DNA from 2 places in the Agrobacterium sp. H141 genome. Region 1 is predicted to be linked to the other one. Evidence: riboswitches for the same ligand, from Rfam matches in the RefSeq annotation. Region 1 holds a riboswitch; the other holds the start of a gene.

Evidence for each region. A riboswitch is a leader RNA that binds a small molecule or an ion and turns the genes downstream of it on or off. The one in region 1 is predicted to bind S-adenosylmethionine.
Region 2: linked by a shared signal. The riboswitch ahead of ACWPM9_RS18155 (O-succinylhomoserine sulfhydrylase) and the one ahead of metA (homoserine O-acetyltransferase MetA) in region 1 are both predicted to bind S-adenosylmethionine.

The regions. Positions count from the first base shown of each region.
Region 1 covers NZ_CM169893.1:187,664-195,653, reverse strand. Annotated here, with positions in the region: gene ACWPM9_RS00885 (ABC-F family ATP-binding cassette domain-containing protein) at 1-805, opposite strand, end outside; gene ACWPM9_RS00880 (thiamine diphosphokinase) at 810-1,460, opposite strand; gene rpsU (30S ribosomal protein S21) at 1,610-1,849, opposite strand; SAM riboswitch at 2,100-2,177, shown strand; gene metA (homoserine O-acetyltransferase MetA) at 2,262-3,188, shown strand; gene ACWPM9_RS00865 (aldose epimerase family protein) at 3,213-4,238, shown strand; tRNA gene ACWPM9_RS00860 (tRNA-Gly) at 4,296-4,370, opposite strand; gene ACWPM9_RS00855 (prolyl-tRNA synthetase associated domain-containing protein) at 4,613-5,116, shown strand; gene trxA (thioredoxin) at 5,181-6,158, shown strand; gene ACWPM9_RS00845 (LON peptidase substrate-binding domain-containing protein) at 6,235-6,906, shown strand; gene ACWPM9_RS00840 (Trm112 family protein) at 6,919-7,107, shown strand; gene ACWPM9_RS00835 (ubiquinone biosynthesis hydroxylase) at 7,125-7,990, opposite strand, start outside.
Region 2 covers NZ_CM169893.1:3,858,564-3,866,553, reverse strand. Annotated here, with positions in the region: gene ACWPM9_RS18175 (transporter substrate-binding domain-containing protein) at 1-78, opposite strand, end outside; gene ACWPM9_RS18170 (glycosyltransferase family 2 protein) at 120-2,114, shown strand; tRNA gene ACWPM9_RS18165 (tRNA-Gly) at 2,103-2,176, opposite strand; gene ACWPM9_RS18160 (2'-deoxycytidine 5'-triphosphate deaminase) at 2,232-3,329, opposite strand; SAM riboswitch at 3,402-3,480, shown strand; gene ACWPM9_RS18155 (O-succinylhomoserine sulfhydrylase) at 3,524-4,708, shown strand; gene apaG (Co2+/Mg2+ efflux protein ApaG) at 4,856-5,248, shown strand; gene ACWPM9_RS18145 (Hsp33 family molecular chaperone) at 5,268-6,257, opposite strand; gene argF (ornithine carbamoyltransferase) at 6,387-7,304, opposite strand; gene ACWPM9_RS18135 (aspartate aminotransferase family protein) at 7,318-7,990, opposite strand, start outside.

The sequences.
Region 1 (7,990 bases):
GGATTGTGCCCTGAGGACCCTTATGACCGCGATAATCGGAGCGCAACTGCTGCAGGTTGCCAAGGCGACGCATATTGCGCTTGCGCCGCGCCGTTACACCATAGCGTAGCCAGTGCTCTTCGCGTTCGATGGCCTTGCCAAGCTTGTGCTGCTCGATCTCTTCTTCTTCCAGCACCTTGTCGCGCCATTCCTCGAAGAAACCGAAGCCACGGTCGAGACGACGTGAAAGACCCCGGTCGAGCCAGACGGTGGCATTGGAGACTTTCTCGAGAAAACGACGGTCATGCGAGATCAGCACGAGGGCACTGCGCGAAGAAGCAAGCTCGGCTTCCAGCCACTCGATTGTCGGAAGGTCCAGATGGTTGGTCGGCTCATCCAGGAGAAGAATATCGGGTTCCGGCGCCAATACGCGCGCAAGCGCCGCACGCCGCGCCTCCCCACCCGACAATCGCGTAGGATCTTCCTCGCCGGTCAATCCCAGATGTTCCAGCAGATAAGTGACCCGATAGGCATCGTCTCCGGGGCCAAGCCCCGATTCTGCATATGCCTGAACGGTGGTATATCCGCCGAAATCCGGAGCCTGCTCCAGATAGCGGATCGTCGAAGACGGATGCCTAAACACCTCGCCCGACTGTGACTCCACCATGCCGGCGGCAATCTTCATCAGCGTCGACTTGCCGGAGCCGTTTCGCCCCACGAGACAAATCCGGTCGCCCGGTTCTACCTGCAGATTTGCGCCGTCGAGCAATGGCGTACCGCCAAAGGAAAGCTTGATGTCGTCGAGTTTCAAAATGGGAGGCGCCAAGGTTTCAGGCTCCGGTCAGGTCATGAGGGCGCGCAAGGATCACGGCATCGCCGCTGCCCAGCGTGAATTCGACTGGTCCTTCGGCGACGTTCGAAATCGTCCGCGAAGAACCGAATGGAAGGGTAAAGTCGTTGAGCGGGTAGCGTGCATTGCGAATGGTAAGGCCTTCAAGCCTTGTCAGACCAAGCACGGAAAACAGCGAGCCTTGCGGCAAGTCGAGATGCAAGGGCCTTGAAAGCAACGGATATGCTTCTTCGTCGCCCGAGGTCATCATCACGTCCAGACCGGATTTCGCCAATGCGACACCGGCAATCAGGTGCATCATCGCATGGTCGGAGCGCTCACCGCCAAGCGCGCCCACCAGAACAAGCTTGCGCGCCCCTCGGGCTATCGCCTCATCCACGGCAATCTCCCCGTCCGTCACATTCTTTCTGGCCGGATAAGGCATCCTCAAAATGCCGGGATAATCGCTTTCGGGCAGGTCATCGGAACTGTCGAAATCGCCAACCCAAAGCTCAGGCTGAAGTCCCAGCATTTTCGCGTGACGCATGCCACCATCAGCGGCAATGGCGCGCGTGTCGGCGACGACTTGTTTAAGCCGTTCCGAAGGCGTCAGCATTCCACCAAGAAGGATTGTAAAAGCGGGTTCGTTCATGAAACGAGCCCTTAGCGCATCTTTACGCAAAAGGGAAAGGCGCATCGAAACAGCGGTACTGTATAGAAGTACCAAAACGCGGCGCCTTCACCCTTGTTGCCAGATCGATCTAAGACCGATGCGATCATATCTCACGCAAATGGGCGCGATTACCGCCCTGCAGCTACTTTTTTGCGAGGTCCCGGAATCAGCCCTTCGCGCTGTGCTTTCTTGCGGGCCAGCTTGCGCATGCGGCTGATGCCTTCTGCCTTTTCGCGAGCGCGGCGAGCAGATGGCTTCTCATAGGCTTGGCGAGCCTTCATTTCACGGAAAAGGCCTTCGCGCTGCATCTTCTTTTTCAGCGCACGCAACGCCTGGTCTACATTGTTGTCACGGACAATAACTTGCACGTTGTCTCCTTCGTTTGAGGTAACACATAGTTCGTGCCCGCCGATAAGGCGGTATGAACGACGGCACTCTTCAGGTGCTATTTCGCTTTCGGCTGAGAGCGATGCCGGGCATAAAATTATGTGGTCCGCGCAAGGCGAAGAAACCCGGCCACGCGTCTTATGTAGTCAGCACCCCCTCCGGGTCAAGCCCGAACAGCACAGGTTGCATCATGCTTTTTCGTTGACCACCTGCTGCGGCAGAGCTATCAAAGCTGCTGATCGTGGTGATTTGGCCGGCCGGCTTGCAGCCACGTTAAACAAATCGCTAAAGGGCCGTGGCAAGTTGACAGACTTCCCGGAACCGGTGGCGATCACCAAGCGGCCGGATTTTTGTACGCGGTATTCCGCGACGAGAAGGAAAGTCGAGCCAAATATGCCGATCAAGATCCCCGATACGCTACCAGCCTTCGAAACCCTCCTTGATGAGGGCGTGCGCGTCATGACGGAAACCGAAGCGATCCGCCAGGACATCCGCCCCTTGCAAATCGGCCTCCTCAACCTCATGCCGAACAAGATCAAGACAGAGCTTCAGATCGCAAGACTGGTCGGCGCATCACCGCTTCAGGTGGAGTTTTCGCTCATCCGCATCGGCGGGCACAGGGCCAAAAACACGCCGGAAGAGCACCTGCTCTCATTCTATGAAACCTGGGATGAAGTGAAGGACCGTCAGTTCGACGGCTTCATCATCACCGGCGCTCCGATTGAAACGCTCCCCTTTGAGGATGTGACCTACTGGGATGAAATGTGCCAGATCCTCGATTGGACAAAGACCAATGTTCACTCCACGCTGAATATCTGCTGGGGTGCGATGGCTGCGATCTATCATTTTCATGGCGTGCCGAAATATGCGCTCGGTGAAAAGGCCTTCGGTGTCTATCGTCATCAGAACCTCAAGCCGTCATCCGTCTATCTCAGTGGGTTCTCCGATGATTTCCAGATCCCGGTATCGAGATGGACAGAAGTTCGAAGAGCCGACATCGAGAAGGTTGAGGGCCTCGAGATTCTGATGGAATCGGATGAAATGGGTGTCTGCCTTGTTCAGGAAGAAGCATCCAGGCGCCTCTACATGTTCAACCATGTCGAATATGATTCCACCTCTCTCGCAGATGAATATTTCCGCGACGTGGAGACGGGCGCGCCGATCAAGCCGCCCTTCAATTATTTTCCCGGAGATAATCCGGACCGGCCGCCGCAAAACCGCTGGCGCAGCCATGCCCACCTTTTTTTCGGAAACTGGATCAACGAAATCTATCAGACCACGCCATACGAGCTGAAGGCCATCGGAAAGACGGGCAGCTAGGCATTCAAGGGGAGGAATAACAACGTGACAAGCGATCAGTCAAAGCTTGAGCTTTTTGGAACGGATAAGAAAGGCCAACCGGTTCACCGCATCCATTTATCAGGCGGTGGCCTGAAGGCCTCCATCCTGACCTGGGGTGGAGTGCTTCAGGATCTGCGCCTCGACGGCCATGAACCTTCTCTCGTGCTCGGCTTCGAACGCTTCAGCGACTATCTGGCCCATTCCCCTTACTTCGGCACCACGCCGGGTCGCTACGCCAACCGCATCGCCAATGGTCGCATGACGATCGACGGCAAAAGCTACCAGCTTGACCTGAACGAAGGCGGCTATGGCCACCTTCATGGCGGCGGCGATGGCATGGGGGTCAATACTTGGGAACTCGTTGACTATGGAAGCGATTACGCCGTCCTGACATTTACCGATCCTGACGGCCGGGGCGGTTATCCCGGCAACTGCACTGTGAAGACCACCTACCGATTGAAGGAAGGCGGCATTTTTTCCGTCACGCATGAAACCATCACGGATCAACCGACACCCGCCAATATCTGCCATCATTCCTATTTCAATCTGGATGGTGGCGATACGATTCTCGATCATCGGATCATGATCGCCGCCAAGCATTATCTTCCCGTTGACGACAAGCTCATACCGACGGGTGAACAGCGTTCAGTCGAGAAAACACCATTCGATTTTCGTGAAATTGCGCCTATCCGCAGGGGTGAAAACGGCAAGCAAGTGCCTTTCGACCATAATTTCTGCTTGTCCGCCGAACGCACAGAGAAACGCAGCATCGCGCGGGTTGAAAGCCTTGCATCCGGCGTTAGCCTTGATGTCCGCTCGACCGAGCCCGGCGTTCAATTCTATATCGGCGGATCACTGGATGTGCCGGTGCCGGGCCTCGACGGCCGCCACCATCAACCATTCGGCGGGTTTTGTCTGGAAACGCAGATCTGGCCGGACGCCGTCAATCACAGCAATTTCCCCAAGGCTATTTTGCGGCCAGGAGACATGCTGCGCCAGGAAACCGATTACATTTTCGCGAAGGCATGAATATTGCCTTCGCCCGAGGCGAGCCAATATTTTCAATACTGCTATTCGGGAGAAAATTGGAGCGGGTGAAGCGATTCGAACGCTCGACCCCAACCTTGGCAAGGTTGTGCTCTACCCCTGAGCTACACCCGCTCACAGCGACGATCCGGGGGTATGCTCTGGATCGAAGGTCAACCACGTTGCGGCGACGGGCGCTATATCGCTCAAACGATTTTCAAATGCAACAGGGAAATGACGGATTCTGGAAGAAAAATTATTCAGCCGTGAGAGCCGCCCTTTCTGCACCTGCGCCAAAGCATTGCTACAGTTGCCAATTGCCGCTAGCGCCCCTAAAAATCCCGGGCCTTCCAAGCCCTTTAAACAATCACAGAGGACTGCCCGTGCCCAAGACCGCTGATGACCTCTTTCGCCTTTTGGACGACCTGAACATAACGCATAAGACCAAAACCCATGAGCCTGTCTTCACGGTGGCAGAATCAGTATCGCTCAGAGACGAGATACCCGGCGGCCACACGAAGAACCTGTTTGTGAAGGATAAGAAGGACCGTTTTTTTCTGCTCACGGTGGAAGAGCACGCAATCGTTGATCTGAAGACCATCCATACGATCATCGGCGCTTCAAGCCGTGTGTCTTTCGGAAAACCCGAAAAGCTGATGGAATATCTGGGCGTAACGCCAGGCTCAGTCACGGCCCTCGCCGCCATCAACGACACCGGAAACAACGTAACCTTCATTCTGGACGAAGAATTGATGAAGGAGGAGATCATCAACTGCCATCCTCTTTCCAACGATGCCACCACATCGATTGCGCGGGACGACCTGTTGCGCTTTATCGAAGCCACGGGCCACACGCCGCTTGTCTTGAAAGTTTCAGCCTGACATACGATCTGTAGGGTAACGGTTAAAGGTCTTTGCAGGCCTCAGAGACGGCGGGAGAATTTCGATGAGTGATAGCAGCAACCCCTATGGCGGTTTTTCCGGGCAGCAGATGACAGGTCAGGCGACCTTTGGCGTCGCGCCGGCTGCCGGACCTGCGCCCTCTGGCAATCACGTGAAGGATACGACCACTGCCGGCTTCGCCAAGGATGTGGTTGAAGACTCGCGCAACCAGCCAGTGCTCGTCGATTTCTGGGCGCCGTGGTGCGGACCGTGCAAGCAATTGACCCCTGTTCTCGAAAAGGTCGTCAATGAAGCTGGTGGGCGCGTGAAGCTGGTTAAACTGAACATTGATGACCACCCCTCGATCCCGGGCCAGCTCGGCATCCAGTCTATCCCGGCAATTGTTGCTTTTGTCGATGGACGTCCAGCGGATGGCTTCATGGGTGCATTGCCCGAGAGCCAGGTGCGCGAATTCATCGAAAAGCTCGGCGGTACAGGCGCGGATGATGCGGGAGCGCAGCTCGAAGCAGCGATTGAGGAGGCAAAGCAGCTTTTCGATCAGGGCGACATTCAGCAGGCAGCCCAGCTTTATGGCGCAGTCATGCAGGCCGATCCGACCAGCGCGAAGGCTGTCGCCGGGCTCGCCCAGTGCATGATTGCCGTTGGTCAGGAAGAACACGCCCGTGAACTGCTGGACAGTGTGCCGGACGAGTTGAAGGCCGATCACGACATCCAGATGGCGATCAAGCAGCTGAACCAGATCGACGAGGTGAAGAAGCTGGGCGATCCGGCAGCGCTTGAAAAAGCGATCGCTGCCGATCCCGACGATCATGCCGCACGCCTTAAACTGTCGAAGATCCTCAACGTTCAGGGCAAACGCGACGAGGCCGCCGAGCACCTTTTGACCATCATGAAACGTGACCGCACGTTTGAAGACGATCTCGCACGCCGCGAACTACTGGAACTGTTCGATGTATGGGGCCCAAAGGACCCGGCGACGATTGCGGCGCGGCGCAGACTGTCGGCGCTGCTGTTTTCCTAAGCGCGGCGGCAACAACACACTGATAGCCTCCCGAAACGCTAGGTTTCGGGGCGCCGGAAACGGAATGGAGTGGGCGATGCAAGTCGGAAATGCCCGATATCTAACGGAAAAAGACCTGCCGGACAGCCTGCCGGTTTTCCCCCTGACCGGTGCCTTGCTGCTGCCCGCTGGCCATCTGCCGCTCAACATATTCGAGCCGCGCTATATCGCCATGTTTGACGCGGCTCTTTCGTCCAACCGGCTTATCGGCATGGTGCAGCCGGCCATGCATGAGGGTGCCGTCAAGGGCGAGCACCCCGACCTGTGTCAGGTTGGCTGTATCGGACGGATCACCTCTTTGGCGGAATCGGGCGACGGCCGCTACATCGTCTCGCTGGAGGGTGTATGCCGCTTCCGCCTGATCGATGAGATCACCGGTCACAAGCCCTACCGCTCCTATCGCATAACGCCTTTCATCACCGATCTTGCCTGCCAGGAAGAACAGACTTCCGTTGATCGTTCAGCACTTTTGGCGTCCTTCAAAAGCTATCTTGTTGCCAACAAACTTGAGGCAGACTGGGAAAGCATTGAAAAGGCCAGCAATCTGACTCTGGTAAACTCCCTGTCGATGATGGCGCCGTTCGGCGCGCCGGAAAAGCAGGCTCTACTGGAAGCGCCGGATCTGAAAACCCGCGCGGAAACGCTGATCGCCATCACCGAGATCGTTCTCGCCCGCGATTTCGGCGATTCCGACAACATGATCCAATAAAGGACGACACAGATGGACGAGCGCATCAGTCGCGTCGATCCCAAGCTTCTTGAGCTTCTCGTCTGCCCGCTGACCAAGGGAAGGTTGTCTTACGACAAGGAGAAGAACGAGCTGGTGTCTGAAGTAGCCAGGCTGGCATACCCCATCCGTGATGGCATTCCCATCATGCTCATTTCGGAAGCCCGCAAGATCGAGGGCTGACAGGCTGATCTCGTCTCTTAGATGCCGTGCCCCGCGAGCAGCTTGGGCCCTCCAGGCTTCAATCCGGCAGCTTCGCCGATAAAATAGTTTTTCAGCCCCGGAACTCGGTCGACAAGCCCAAGCCCAAGATCGCGAACGGCGCGCAAGGGGGCAAAATCATTCGAGAACATCCGGTTCAGAACATCCGTTGTCACACCCATTCTGAACGTGTCGAAGCGGCGCCAGGACTGATAGCGCTCCAGCACATTGACCGAACCGATATCGAGGCCCAGTCGGTCGGCATCGACAATCGTCTCGGCAAGCGCTGCCACATCCTTGAAGCCCAGATTGAGACCTTGCCCGGAAATCGGGTGGATACCATGCGCCGCATCACCGGCAAGTGCGAGCCTCGGTGCAATGAACGAGCGTGACAGCGTAAGCCCCAAGGGAAATGCCCGGCGATCCGCAACGGCCGTAATGGCACCCAGCTTATGTCCGAACCTGCGCTCGAGTTCTTCTTCGAAGACCAGATCGTCCGCCGCAACGAGGCGGTCGGCATCAGCAGTTCTCTCGGTCCAGACCAGTGATGAGCGATTACCCTTCAATGGCAGGATCGCGAATGGACCGGCGGGCAGGAAATGCTCTTCCGCACAGCCCTCATGGGGACGCTCATGTTCCACGGTCGTAACGATGCCCGACTGGCCGTAGTCCCACTTGACCACCTTGATACCGGCGAGATCGCGCAGTTTAGAGCGGACACCGTCGCAGGCAACGACGAGCTTCGATCTCAGAACCGTTCCATCCATCAGTGTCAGCTCGGCCGCACCCTGATCGTTTTTCAGATCGCTTGCCCTGGCATTGTTTCGGATAGCGATACCCAATCGCTCACAGGCACCGAGCAAGG
Region 2 (7,990 bases), 610 kb from region 1:
AGCCGCGCCGGGCGTCAGAAGCGTAGCTATTTGAAACAGCCCCCCTGAAACTAGGGATGTATATTTCAACCGCATCACTATCATCCGTTGTGGGGAAATCGGGGACGTCATCTGCCTGGATGACGGTTATCAGAATAGTGCGTTCAGGGGAATATGCTGATCATACGGCAGGTCCTGGAAAGACGCGGCACGGCAGCGATGTCCGTGGTCGCGATGCGCTGGGGGATTCCCTTGAGCCTGTCTACGATCCGTTTGGCGAACAGCATGTATTCAGACGCATCGGTATAGGCAAGCCGACGATTGCCAAGGCGGCCGAACTCGCACGGCGTCGCGGCACGACGATCGAGCAGGAATTGCTATGTGAATTAGGCATTCAGGAAGCGGCCTATTACGAGGCCTTGGCGCGCGATGCCGGCCTTGCCTATGTCGATGCCGTTTCGCCTTCCAATGTCTCCGACATCCGTGGTCTCGATACCCAGTTGATCACGCCGCAATATCTGCGCGTCTTTCATCCCCAGGCTTCGACTGTGACGGCGATTGTGCCGGAAGCACGCAAGATGGACCATCTGATCGGTCGCTTGAGAGAATTGCCCCAACTCGCCGATCTGCTCGTTGTCACCCGTCCCTCCAGCTTGCGCCGTGCGGTCTGGCAGGCAGGTGAGAAGAGACGAGTGGCCGCTGCCGTCTCACACCTGTTCGAGGAGCGTCCCAAATTCTCGGCGCGGATTGTCATGAGCGGGGGGCAGGGTTTCTGGCTAGGGTTGTGCTTGAGCGCTATTGTCACCGCCTCCATGCTGGCAAGCAGCATCGTTTTAAATGTGCTGCATTCCACCTTCTCGCTGCTCTACTTTTCGGCCCTTTGTCTGCGTATTGCGTCGCTTGGCCACGCCATGCGCCAGGTCGGCGCGGCACCGACAAGCGCTGAAGAAGTGTTGCCGACCTATACCGTGATGGTTGCCCTTTACCGCGAAGCGGCCGTTGCCCCGCAGCTGCTGAGGGCACTGGACCGGCTCGACTGGCCGAAGTCGCGGCTGGATATAAAACTGCTTTGCGAGGCGGATGACCTAGAAACCATTGAGGCCCTGAAGGCCCTCAAACCTGGCCGGCAGTATGAGATCGTCGAGGTGCCCGATTTCGGACCGCGCACAAAGCCGAAGGCCTTGAGCTACGCATTGTGCGCCGCGCGCGGTCGCTATATTGTTGTCTATGATGCCGAGGATAGGCCGCATCGCGGCCAATTGAAGGAAGCCCATGCGCGCTTTACTGCGCTGCCTGAGGATCTGGCATGTCTGCAAGCGCCATTGATCATCACAAATGGCAATCGCTGCTTCTTAAGCGCGCTGTTTGCCTTGGAATATGCAGCGCAGTTTCGTGGTCTTCTCCCCTTTCTAGCGCGTCTCCGCATGCCCATCCCCCTGGGCGGGACGTCGAATCATTTCCGCACGGATATTCTGCGCCGCATCGGCGGCTGGGATCCCTTCAATGTGACCGAGGATGCGGACCTCGGCATGCGCCTGCACCGTCTTGGCTACCGTACCGGTGTGCTCAGACATCACACGCTTGAGGATGCGCCGGTAGACCTGTCGGTTTGGATGCGCCAACGTACCCGTTGGTTCAAGGGATGGCTGCAGACATGGCTGGTTGTCACGCGGGACAATCGGGAAGCAAGGGCGGAGATGGGCTGGAAGGGCTTTGTCGTATTTCAGTTGCTGTTCGGTGGTGTGATCGTATCCGCATTGCTCCATCCGGCTCTCGTCGTCGCACTGATCCAATCTTGCATGTTCATGCTTGAAACGCCGAAGCCGCCGATCAGCGCGCTTCAGATTATTCTGATCGTTGTCGATCTTCTCAACGTCATGGGATCTTATGCGGTGTTCATCGCACTCGGTGTCTCACCCATGATGCCGCAGGAAAAACAACGAATCGGCATGCGATGGATTGGTGTCCCGGTCTACTGGATGATGATCACCATCGCTGCCTGGCGCGCCGTGTTTGAACTCAGGCGCAATCCGTTCTTCTGGCACAAGACACCCCATTCGCCGGCAGCACAGGAACAAGTGCGTCGCCAGAGATGGTGGAGCCGGAGATGGAAGCCAAGACTTTGGAGCGGGTGAAGGGAATCGAACCCTCGTATTCAGCTTGGGAAGCTGCTGCTCTACCATTGAGCTACACCCGCGATGAGACTTCATTACCAGCAAGCGACGGCAGCCAGCAAGCGCAAAAACGAAGGCTCAGCCTGCGCGGAAATGCTTGGAGAGCTTCAGGCCCTGCGCCTGATAGTTCGACCCGAGCCCGGTGCCATAAAGCCCTTCCGGCTTTTCCTGCATGTCCTCATAAACCAGCCGGCCGATAATCTGGCCATGCTCGAGAATGAAGGGGACTTCGTGGCTGCGCACTTCCAGTACAGCACGGCTTCCGGCACCGCCGGCGCCCGCATGTCCAAAGCCCGGGTCGAAGAAGCCGGCATAGTGCACGCGGAACTCACCCACCAGCGGGTCGTATGGCGTCATTTCAGCAGCATAAAGGGGAGGCACATGCACAGCCTCGTTGGAAACGAGAATATAGAACTCGTCCGGATCGAGGATCAGTTCGCGGCTGCCGCGGTTATAGATCGGTTCCCAGAAGTCGAGAATGTCGTGGGCGGCTTTCCGGTCAACATCTATCACAGAAGTGTGGTGCTTGCCCCGATAGCCGATCAGACCGTCAGGGCTGGAGCCGGTCAGGTCGATCGAAAGCGCAATGCCACCGCCGGAGACATTGGGCACATCACTGGCAACAAGCGTTTCAGCGGAATGCAGGTCCAGCAATTGCGCTTCTGACAGCAAGGCGTGCCCGACACGAAAGCGGATCTGCGACAGGCGTGAGCCGCGTCGAACGATGATCGGGAATGTCCGCGGCGAAATCTCCAGATAGAGCGGCCCTTTATAGCCGGCCGGCACCTTGTCGAACTCCTGGGCCCGGTCGACCATGACGCGGGTAAAGATGTCCAGGCGACCAGTGGAACTCTTGGGGTTCGCCGACGCCGAAATATCCTCTGGAAGCTCAAGGCTTTCCATCAGCGGAACGATGTAGACGCAGCCGGTTTCCAGCACCGCTCCGTTCTCAAGGTCGATCTCGTGAAGGGTCAGCCGCTCAAGCTTCTCGGCAACGGTGCAGCCGGGGCCCGGCATGAAACTGGCGCGCACGCGGATAGCTTTCGAGCCAAGGCGCAGATCGAGGCTGGCTGGCTGTATCTGGTCGCTGTCGAGTGTGTCCTGGCTTTTCAGCTGACCTTCAGCGAAGAGCGCCTTGATGGCGCGGTCGGCCAGAATGCCTGATTTCCTAGTCATGTCGTCGTTCCTGTTTGGCGAGACAAAATCAAAAGCGGAGAATTGACGCAAGTCACCAACCGGCGTATTAGGCCCTTATCCCGTGGTGATTTGGCCGGTCGGCTTGCAGCCACGTTAAACAAATGGCTAAAAAGACCGGGTATGAAACCGGTCTGCTTTTGCGACCGGTTTTTTTTGTTTGAAAGGCACGTGGCATGAGCAAGAAATGGCGCCCGGCAACGCAACTTGTCCATGGAGGAACACTCCGCTCGCAATACGGTGAGGTATCGGAAGCAATCTTCCTGACCCAGGGCTTCGTCTACGACAATTCCGCCGCCGCAGAGGCGCGCTTCAAGGGCGAGGACGACGGTTTTATCTACGCCCGTTACGGCAGCCCGACCAATGATATGTTTGAAAAGCGCATGTGCATGCTGGAAGGTGCCGAAGATGCGCGCGCCACGGCATCGGGCATGGCCGCAATCACGGCTGCGATCATGTGTCAGCTGAAAACGGGCGACCACATCGTTGCTGCTCGCGCCCTGTTCGGTTCGTGCCGCTGGGTGGTCGAGACGCTCGCCCCTCGCTATGGCATCGACTGCACACTGGTCGATGGTCGCGATCTCGCAAAATGGGAAGAGGCGATCCGCCCCAATACAAAGGTCTTCTTCCTCGAAAGCCCGACCAATCCGACACTGGAAGTGGTTGATATTGCAGCCGTGGCAAGACTGGCCGATCAGGCAGGCGCGACACTGGTTGTCGACAATGTCTTTGCAACTCCGCTGTTCCAGAAGCCTTTGGAACTGGGTGCACATGTCGTCGTCTACTCCGCAACCAAGCATATCGATGGTCAGGGTCGTTGTCTGGGAGGCGTCGTTCTGTCCAACAAGGAATGGATCGACGAAAACCTGCATGACTATTTCCGTCATAGCGGTCCCGCCATGTCTCCGTTCAATGCATGGACATTGCTGAAGGGCATTGAGACGCTGCCTCTGCGGGTAAAGCAGCAGACGGAGAATGCGGCAAGGATCGCCGACCTGCTCGCCGACAGCGGCAAGGTGGCCCGTGTCATTTATCCGGGACGCGCCGATCATCCTCAGGCCAGCATCATTGCAAAGCAGATGACGGGCGGATCGACGCTCGTTGCCTTCGAAATGAAGGGCGGCAAGGATGCGGCCTTCGCCTTGCAGGACGCATTGGACGTGGTGACCATCTCCAACAATCTTGGCGATGCCAAGAGCCTGATCACCCATCCGGCAACCACCACGCACAAGAACCTCAGTGACGAAGCGCGTGCGGAGCTGGGCATAACCGATGGCACCGTCCGGTTGTCCTGCGGTATCGAGGATGGCGACGATCTGCTCGAGGACTTCGCCCGGGCATTGGATGTCGTGAAGGCCTGACCTCTGTCACGCTACCGATAATTGTCGCGTGGATGCCCAGAAATAATCTGTAACAAAGGCTGTGGAGCGTGCATGCGCCACAGCCTTTTATTGACGTTAACGTCAGGCTGTAGAATATGGTTAACGAACTGATTGGAGGTTTGGCGAATGTATCGAGCCCTGACGAGGGACATAGAGGTGAGTGTCGAGCCGTATTATCTGGAGGAGCAATCCGATCCGGGTGACGACCGCTATGTCTGGGGCTATCGTGTCGTCATATCAAACCATTCCGACAAGCCGGTGAGACTGATCAACCGTTACTGGAATATCACCGATCAAAACGGGCAGGTGGACGAGGTTCGCGGCCCGGGGGTCGTCGGTGAACAGCCCCAGCTCGATCCTGGAGCATCCTACGAATACCAGTCGGGATGCCCGCTGGATACGCCATCAGGCATGATGTTCGGTCATTATCAGATGCAGACAGAGGACGGCGAACGTTTCAATGTCGCCATCCCCGCATTTTCGCTCGATAGCCCGGGTCTGGCCCGCGTCCTGAACTAACCGACGTGGCTGTCGAAGCTCAGGCGTTTTCCAGCTCATCGGGCTCGTAGCGATAGGTGGTCGAGCAGAACTCGCAGGTCACCGCAATCCTGCCCTCTTCCTGGCTTGCCTCGATATCTTCGGGTGTAAAGCCCTGGAGTACGCCCTTGATTTTCTCGCGTGAACAGCTGCAACGGTCGTGAACTTCCTGCGGCGGGAAAACCCTCACGCCACGCTCGTGGAACAGACGGAATAGCAGTCTCTCGACGCCGATCAGCGGATCGGTCAACTCGTCGGCATCGACGGTCTCGACCAGCATGCGTGCTTCCGACCATGCATCATCATCAGCAAGATCCAGATCGCGGTCATCGCCGTCTCCACCGTGAAGGTCGGGCTGGCGCATCCGCTCCGGTGCATCGGGTAAAAATTGCACGATGACGCCTCCCGCACGCCAGGCATGGCGAGGGTTTCCGTCCTCGTCCCGGTCATATAGCTCAGCGGCGCCCAGTCGCACACGCGTCGGGATCTGTTCCGACTGGCGGAAATAGACGCCGGCAATGTCTTCCAGCGTTGATCCGTCGAGCGGGACGATGCCCTGGTAAGGGGTCATGTAGTTGCCCTGGTCGATGGTAAAGGCAAGAACGCCGGCACCGAGCAGCTGTTCAGGTGAGCCTTCGCCTTTGGCAACAGCCGCAGCCACGGCGTCGGCATCGAAGCGCGCATAGGCACGAACATTTTCGGGCGTGGAGAAATCCGCAACCAGAAGATCGACTGGACCGTCGCTCTTGGTCTGCACCGTGAACTTGCCCTGAAATTTGAGCGACGTGCCGATGAGAACGGTCAGAACCATCATTTCCGCGAGCAGCCGTGCGACTGCCGGCGGATAATCATGCCGGTCGAGAATGGTGTTTAACAGTGGGCCGAGTTGAACCGCGCGCCCGCGCACGTCGAGCCCTTCGATTTGAAACGGAACAACCCGGTCATCGCCGGCGAAACCGAATTCGCCGAGCTCTGTGGATGTGTCAGACATTGTGGCAGCTCCTTCGCGCAAGCGCGCTTGAGATGGCGGGGCCTTCGCCCCCAGTTACCGCACAAATGGTCAGAATACTGCAAAAGGTCAAGTATCGAGGGGAGGCGGGGCCTCCCCTTTTTCAGGATATCAGAATGCGCCGAGGCACCAGGCAAGGATGGACTTCTGTGCATGCAGGCGATTTTCCGCCTCGTCAAAGACGACCGACTGCGGTCCGTCAATCACGTCGTCTGTCACCTCTTCGCCGCGGTGGGCGGGCAGGCAATGCATGAACAGCGCATCCTTTTGCGCACGCGCCATCAAGGCCTTGTTGACCTGATACGGCTGGAACACGTTGTGGCCACGCGCCTTGTGTTCCAGGTTCATCGAAACCCAGGTATCGGTGATCACGGCATCAACATCCGCAACAGCCCTCTCTGCATCATGGGTCAGCATGATCTCGCCACCATTGTCGCGCGCCCAGTTGAGGATCTTGTCATCGGGTTCTGAGCCCATCGGCACGGCCATGTTCATGCGGTAGCCAAACCGGGCAGAGCCTTCCACGAGCGAATGCAGCACATTATTGCCGTCACCGGTCCATGCGAGCGTTTTGCCAGAGATTGGCCCGCGATGCTCCTCGAAGGTCATGATGTCGGCCATGATCTGGCAAGGATGGGTCATATCCGTCAGGGCGTTGATCACCGGCACTGTGGCATGCTCGGCCATTTCCAGCAGGCGCGAATGGTCGGTGGTGCGGATCATGATGGCGTCGACATAACGCGACAGCACCTTGGCTGTATCGCCAATGGTTTCGGCGCGACCGAGCTGCATTTCGGTGCCGGACAGGAACAGTGTCTCCCCACCGAGTTGGCGCATGCCCACATCGAAGGACACGCGGGTGCGGGTGGACGGTTTCTCGAAAATCATCGCCAGCATCTTGCCGGCTAGAGGCTTGTCGTCCGTGCCGGCCTTGGTCGCGCTTTTGCGCGCCATGGCGTCGTCAAGGATGGAGCGCAGTTCGCTGGCCGAAACGGCCGAGAGATCGAGAAAATGCTTTGGAGATGCCATTCTATCTTACCTGTCAGCCGTGAAGGCTTGTCTTGTGATCCTGTGTGTGGAGTGTTTCGGCAGCCTGTTCCAGGCGAGCCAATCCTTCGCGTGCTTCTTCGGCCGTCGTCGTCAACGGTGGCAGCAGCCGGATGACGTTTTCGCCGGCTGGAACGCCGAGCAGATGCGCCGAGCGCATCGCATGCAAAAGATCAGCGGAAGGCACGCGTGCCTTGACGCCCAGCATCAAGCCTTCGCCGCGCACTTCCTCGATCACATCGGGGAAGCGATCCTTCAGCGCGGCAAGTCCCTGGCGGAACACGAGGGCAACGTCCCGGACATGCTGAAGAAAATCATCTTCCAGAATAACGTCCAGGACAGCGTTGCCGACCGCCATGCCCATTGGATTGCCGCCATAAGTGGATCCGTGTGTGCCGGCCGTCATTCCGGAAGCGGCCTCTTCGGTTGCAAGGCACGCGCCGAGCGGGAACCCGCCGCCAATACCCTTGGCAACCGCCATGATGTCTGGCGTGATGCCCGCCCATTCATGGGCAAACAGCTTGCCGGTACGGCCAACACCGCACTGCACTTCATCAAGCATCAGCAAAAGGCCGTGCTCATCGCAAAGTGCGCGCAATTCCCGCAGGAAGGCGTTGGACGCGAGGCGAATACCGCCTTCGCCCTGCAACGGTTCAAGCAGGATGCCA